Regions from separate parts of the Veillonella sp. CAG:933 genome, predicted to be linked through region 2. Evidence: a T-box and tRNA genes for the amino acid it is inferred to sense, from the RefSeq annotation. Region 2 holds a T-box; the other holds one or more tRNA genes.
What was found. A T-box is a leader RNA that pairs with one kind of tRNA and senses whether it is charged. The one in region 2 lies ahead of ileS (isoleucine--tRNA ligase), so its partner is inferred to be a tRNA-Ile.
Positions count from the first base shown of each region.

Region 1: it has a tRNA-Ile gene. The T-box ahead of ileS (isoleucine--tRNA ligase) is inferred to sense a tRNA for this amino acid. The anticodon was not compared.

Region 1 covers NZ_HF986213.1:8,334-11,762, reverse strand. Annotated here, with positions in the region: gene dnaG (DNA primase) at 1-862, shown strand, start outside; gene rpoD (RNA polymerase sigma factor RpoD) at 887-2,050, shown strand; tRNA gene QZL64_RS08915 (tRNA-Ile) at 2,217-2,291, shown strand; gene QZL64_RS08910 (hypothetical protein) at 2,367-2,828, opposite strand; gene QZL64_RS08905 (hypothetical protein) at 3,054-3,429, opposite strand, start outside.
Region 2 covers NZ_HF986182.1:21,290-24,718, reverse strand. Annotated here, with positions in the region: gene QZL64_RS04460 (MFS transporter) at 1-984, opposite strand, end outside; T-box leader at 1,162-1,360, shown strand; gene ileS (isoleucine--tRNA ligase) at 1,401-3,429, shown strand, end outside.

The sequences.
Region 1 (3,429 bases), on a different contig from region 2:
AGTCGTATTGGCCTATGATATGGACGGAGCCGGGCAACAAGCAGCGCGCAGGGCTATTGAGCTTTTACAAGATACGGAATTTAAAGTGCGCGTGGTAGCTATGCCGGACGGCAAAGATCCGGATGATTATGTGCGCAACCATGGGCCGGAAGCATTCTTAAAACTCGTAGATGAGGCCGTGCGGCCATTTGATTTTTACTTGAACAGTGCCATGATTCGGCACGACAGTAATACGATGGCCGGCAAACAGGCTATTTTAGAAGAAGTGTTTCCCCTCATAGGTGCTACAAGCAGTCAGATAGAGCGCGAAAATTATCTGAAAGCACTGGCATTGCCATTGTGGTTGGATAATAGTCAGATTTTTCGCATGTTTCGCCAATACTTGGCCAAAGGTGGGGTAGAATTACCAACCGATACGGCTAGTGCGGTTGTGCCGGAAAATGTGACGACCGAAGAAGACCGATTACTGGCCGCGGCCGTAGTTTGGCCGGCGGCTTGGGAACGGGTCCATCAATATTTACCGTTGGAGGATATAACCAATCCTTTGTACCGTGCTTTGTTTAACAAAGCCGGAGAACTTCTAAGTAAGACCGGTGCGCTTTCGACAGTGGCGCTGGAAGAAATGCTTACTGACGATGAAAAGACCGCTTATGGTCGCTTAATGGTGCTTGGTGAAGGCGAGTATAAGGAAGCACAAGTGGATGGCTATATACGAGCAGTGCGCTTGAAGTCATTACGAGAACAGTATAAACAACATAGTGTGTTAGCAGATCAACTGAACCGGGCAGGTAATCCTAAATTTATTGAGGAATTACGTATTTGCCAGGAATTACAAAAATTGATTAAGGAATGGTCTCGATAAACTATGAAAGAAAGGAAGAGCATTGTGGCTAAGAAGCAAACTAAATCACGGTTAGAAGAAATAATAGAACAATTACTGGCAAAAGGTCGTAAGGCAGGGGCATTAACGAGTAAAGAAATTACGGATGCTCTTCACGAAGAAGTAGAACTTACGGCTGAGCAGTTAGACGATATGTATGAAGTATTACAGAAAAGTAATATAGACGTTATCACCGATGATGCTGAAGTGGCAGCTGAAGAAGATGACATCATCGAAGATGAAGAAGAAAGCGACGAAGTTCGCGAAGCGAAAGAAGTAAGCCTTGACCTTAGTATTCCGGAAGGCGTTAACATTGACGATCCTGTTCGCATGTACTTAAAAGAAATCGGTCGCGTACCTTTGTTGTCCGCTGACGAAGAAATTCTTTTGGCTCAGCAGATTGAAGCGGGTGCCAAGGATGATGCGTCGTATAAAGAAATGAAAGCCGGCGAAAGAGCGAAACAGAAATTGATTGACGCCAACTTGCGTTTGGTAGTTAGTATCGCTAAACGTTACGTAGGTCGCGGCATGTTGTTCTTGGATCTAATTCAGGAAGGTAACTTGGGCCTCATTAAAGCGGTTGATAAATTCGACTATACGAAAGGTTATAAATTCTCCACTTATGCAACATGGTGGATTCGCCAGGCCATTACCCGTGCCATCGCCGACCAGGCACGTACCATTCGTATTCCGGTACATATGGTAGAAACAATTAATAAATTGATTCGTATTTCCCGTCAACTCTTGCAGGATAAAGGTCGCGAACCATTGCCTGAAGAAATTGCGGAAGGTATGGGCATCAGTGTAGAACGTGTTCGTGAGATCCAGAAAATCGCACAGGAACCGGTTTCTTTGGAAACGCCAATCGGGGAAGAAGAAGACTCCCATTTGGGCGATTTCATCGAAGATCAGGATGCTATTGCACCGGATGATGCAGCCAGCTACATCTTACTTAAAGAACAAATCGAAGATGTATTCTCTTGCTTAACCGATCGTGAACAGCAAGTCTTGGTATTGCGTTTCGGTTTGAAAGACGGCAAACCTCGTACCTTGGAAGAAGTAGGTCAGCACTTCAGCGTTACCCGTGAACGTATTCGTCAGATTGAAGGTAAAGCCTTGACGAAACTTCGTAATCGTGGCAAACGCGATAAGATCAAAGACTTCTTATAAGATTAAACATTGGTAGTGACGCACTCTGAAAATTTGAGATTAACGTTGACTATCGCTGGTGTATTGATGTGAATTACACTTTAAGTGTAGATTTTCGGCGTTATATTGACGTGAATCACACTTATTGTGTATAATATTTTGGTGGAATACTGCAGTATTCCCCTATGGGCCTATAGCTCAGGGGTAGAGCAACCGGCTCATAACCGGTCGGTCCCTGGTTCGAACCCAGGTGGGCCCACCATGATTTGAAAGAAAAACCGCTTGTATCAAATTGATGATACAAGCGGTTTTTTGTAGTTATAATGAGGTTCTTGTGCTATAAGACTAAATTAACCTGGCCGGTTTCTATGGCTAACTTAAGAGCATACATTGCTTCTGGATAGGCTGGATATTCCGGCCCCAGCACCACTTTTTTAGGATTCTTATAAATTGTTTTACTGACTACTTTACCATTTCTGCCATTAATCAAATATATCTGCTCTGTAGCTAATATAATTTTTTTAGTATTTAAGTCATAGTAATAATGGCACAGTAGTTCAGATACTGCATAACTGCGATGTGATGTCGAGATAACATATAGCTTCATTTTAATTTCTGGTGTTTCTGTTAATCCGTTTATTACTTCTATATTGTTATCGGCGTAGGTTGTCATGATCTCATCTTTTTCAATTACTGTATAATTCCCTATAGTGAGGTCATTTAAAGTAACAGCATGAGTTGTAGAAACAGGAAAGAACAACAAACCAATTAACATAACCCCTAAAATAAACTTTTTCACAATATCATTCCTTAACTTCAATGGCACATAATAAAAAATATATAATCGCATCAATTCTCTCCAGTGTTCTCTCTGTTACAGCAAAAACTTCCTGTTTAAATAAAGGCAGAATAAGATCCTTCATTATCGCACAACTTTGTATTATTACGGGTCGCTTTTACGGCAGCTCCTGAAAAATGACGCGTATTGGATTCGGTACCGACAATGATGATTAGTAGATTTATCTTACGAGTTCAACCGATTAATATACTCAATCTTTTCCGGTGTAAACACAATCCTTGTCACGCCGTTAGCGTAATAAGAGATTTCATACGGCTGATAGAGCATAGCGATTTTGCCCTCGCCGAGCAAAACATAGTTATTGTTACGAATCGGAATTTTTTTATCGAGAATTTGGAATTCATTGTACTGCAATTGATGTTCGCGAGAGCTGAAAACCGGCAGCATACCTTCCATAACTAATTTATACAATTGCTCATCGTCTTTGAGATGGACATAGTTGGTGGCCGGGATGAGATTTCCTGTATGCTTGTCAAAAACGAGACCTTGCGATGTGTAGTAGCCGTGCGCACTTTGACCGTTATACCAACCGCTTGTGATG
Region 2 (3,429 bases):
ATACGTGTTGAGTGACGGTAATAAGCCGGCGAGCCCAAGCCCGGTTAAAAAGCGTAAGATACCAAGTTCCAAGGCCGAAGTGACATAGGCCTGCGGAATGGTAACGAGGGCTACATAAATTAACGAACCAATGAGGATAGGCCGCGGACCGATGCGATCTATCCATTTGCCTATATAGGAACTGCTCAACATTTGCGCAAAACCGGTTGAGGCAAAGACGAGTCCTGCCAATAAGGCGAGTTGTGGTGTATCAGGCGGTACAATTTCGCTCAAGTACACCGTAATAATCGGCTGCAAGCTCATCAGAGAGAGTGCATAAATAAAAGTAGAGGCCGCTACAATTAACAGCTCATGGAAGTTCGGTAATTGTTGACGCAACTCTTTAAAATTGTGGGCCACCTTGTTTGGATCCGGTGTAAAGGACTCGTGAACAAAGAAAAACACCAGTAAAAAGGCGGCGCCTAAGAAGCAGGCAATGATGAAAAAAGAGAAACGGACGCCAAACATATCGGCTAAGTAACCGCCGATTAAAGGACCGATGAGTGAACCGGCCAAATTGGACGAGGCCAGCACCGACAAGGCCCAACCTGTTTTTTCTTCCGGTGTTTCCGACGCCACGAGAATGATGGAAGCGGAGAAAAAGCCGGACACGAGACCGTGTATAAATCGGACTAACACAAGCTGCAATGGCGATTGTACGAAGCACATGAGCAGATTACAGAGCATCATCCCAAAACTGGCTCGCAGTAAGGAAATTTTGCGACCTTTACGGTCGGCTAAGCGGCCCCAATAGGGAGAAACTAATGCGACGACTAAATATGTGATGCCCATCGCCAAGCCTGACCAATAGGCTGTCTCGTTTGTTGTGGTGACGCCCAGTTCGTTCATATAAATCGGTAATAGCGGCGCCAATTGGCTGAGCCCCAAGGCCGATAAGAACGCGCCGAAGAAACAAATGTATACAGTGCGTTGCCAAGCAAGCATATAAATCCTCCTTTTGAATTTGTTAGTAGATGTTTTAATTATACACTTTTTTTACAAAAAGTGCATATGAAATGACTTGACAAAATGGAGGTACTTCTCTATACTCTAGCTAAGGTAAAATACCATAGCAACTTGCTATGGATATTTTAGTTATAAGAAAATGTTTTATACATATGATAGAATGCGATGACAAAGACGGTTATTTCGGGTAATTCTCAGCGAGCTGACAGATGGTGCGAGGTCAGTGAATGAAGAAATAACGAATCACTTGGGAGCATATGAAGTTTTAACTTTATCGGTGAGCACCGTTATATGCGTGAGTGGCTCTTTATGAGTCAGTAGGGTGGTACCACGGACTATCGCGTTCGTCCCTTCGGGGATGAGCGCTTTTTTTATTAGTTGAGAGGAGAGTATTTATGGATTACGGTAAAACTTTGCATTTGCCTGCAACGGAATTTCCTATGCGCGGCAACTTGCCAAAATGCGAACCTGAGTATTTAAAATTTTGGGAAGACAATAAAATCTACGAAAAACGTTTGGAATTAAGAAAAGGCAATAAGAGCTTTGTCTTGCATGACGGACCTCCGTATGCAAACGGCAAACTTCATATCGGTCATGCCCTTAACAAAACGTTAAAAGATATCATCATGAAATATAAAACCATGCAAGGTTTTTACACTCCATATATTCCGGGCTGGGATACGCATGGTTTGCCAATCGAACATGCCATCATCAAAAACACCGGCCTTAACCGCCATGAAATGAGTCCACTTGATCTTCGCGCTAAATGTAAAGAATACGCTTTGCAGTGCGTGGAAGAACAGAAAAAAGACTTCATCCGTTTCGGCGTACTCGGCCGTTTTGAAGATCCGTATTTGACATTAAAACCTGCGTTTGAAGTTAAACAGCTTGGTATCTTCGGTGAAATGGCTAAACGCGGATACATCTACAAAGGTCTTAAAACTGTTTACTGGTGTACTCACTGCGAAACAGCCTTGGCTGAAGCGGAAATCGAATACCATGAAAAGAAATCCTTCTCTATCTATGTAAAATATGCGTATGTAGATGAAGTAAAACGTACGTTGCCTGAAGGCGTGGATCCGGCTAAAGCCTATGCTGTAATCTGGACAACTACACCTTGGACATTACCTGCATCTCAGGCCATCTCCGTAAACCCTGAACTTGAATATGCATGGGTACAGGTTGGCGATGAATACTACTTGATGGCCGTAGAACTCGTTGACTCCGCTATGAAAGATGCTCAGGTTGAAGACTACAAAGTGGTTAAAACCTTCCCGGGTTCCGACTTGGAATTGGCTACTTTCAGGCATCCGTTCATTGACCGCGAAGTTAGAGTATTATTGGGTGACCATGTAACACTTGAAGCCGGTACCGGCTGCGTTCATACCGCTCCTGCACACGGTGAAGAAGACTTTGGGATTTTCCAAAAATACAATAAAGAAGGCAAAATCAACACGGAAATCCTTTCTTTCGTTAATGCTACCGGTAACTATGTGGCCGCTGTAGATAACGATCGTTACGGCGATACGGAAGAACCGTTGGCCGGCAAAGAAATTCACGAAGCCGAAGTGCCTATCTTGAAAATCGTAGCGCATAACGGTGCTTTATTGCATAAAGGTACGTTGCGTCACCAATACGCACACTGCTGGCGTTGTAAAAATCCGGTAATCTACCGTGCTACCGAACAGTGGTTCTCTTCCGTTGACGGTTACCGTAAAGCAGCCCTTGACGTTATCGACAATCAGGTACAGTGGATTCCTAAATGGGGCCATGACCGCATCTATAACATGATTGCGGACCGTGGGGACTGGGTAATTTCCCGTCAACGTGTATGGGGCGTACCAATCCCTGTATTCTACTGCGATTCTTGCGGTGATTATGTAGTAAATGATGATACTATCAAATCTGTTCAAGCTTGGGTTGCCAAAGAAGGATCCGATGCTTGGTGGAATCATACAGCTAAAGAATTATTACCTGAAGGTTTCACTTGCCCTCATTGCGGTCATGGTGAATTCCACAAAGAAACGGATATCATGGACGTTTGGTTCGACAGCGGTTCTTCTTGGGCCGGCGTTTTGGAAAACGAAGGTCTCGATGTACCATGCGCTATGTACCTTGAAGGTTCCGACCAGCATCGCGGTTGGTTCAACTCTTCCTTGCTTACCAGCGTAGCTACAACCGGTCAAGCACCTTACAACTCCGTATTGACTCACGGGTTCGTAGTTGACGGTGAAGGCCGTAAAATGTCTAAATCCGTAGGTAATACGGTAGCACCTTCCGACATCATCGATGTGTACGGTGCCGACGTAATGCGTCTTTGGGTATCCTCCGCGGATTACCAGGGCGACGTTCGTTTGTCCAAAGACATCGTTAAACAGTTGTCTGAAGTATATCGTAAGATCCGTAACACATTCCGCTTCTTAT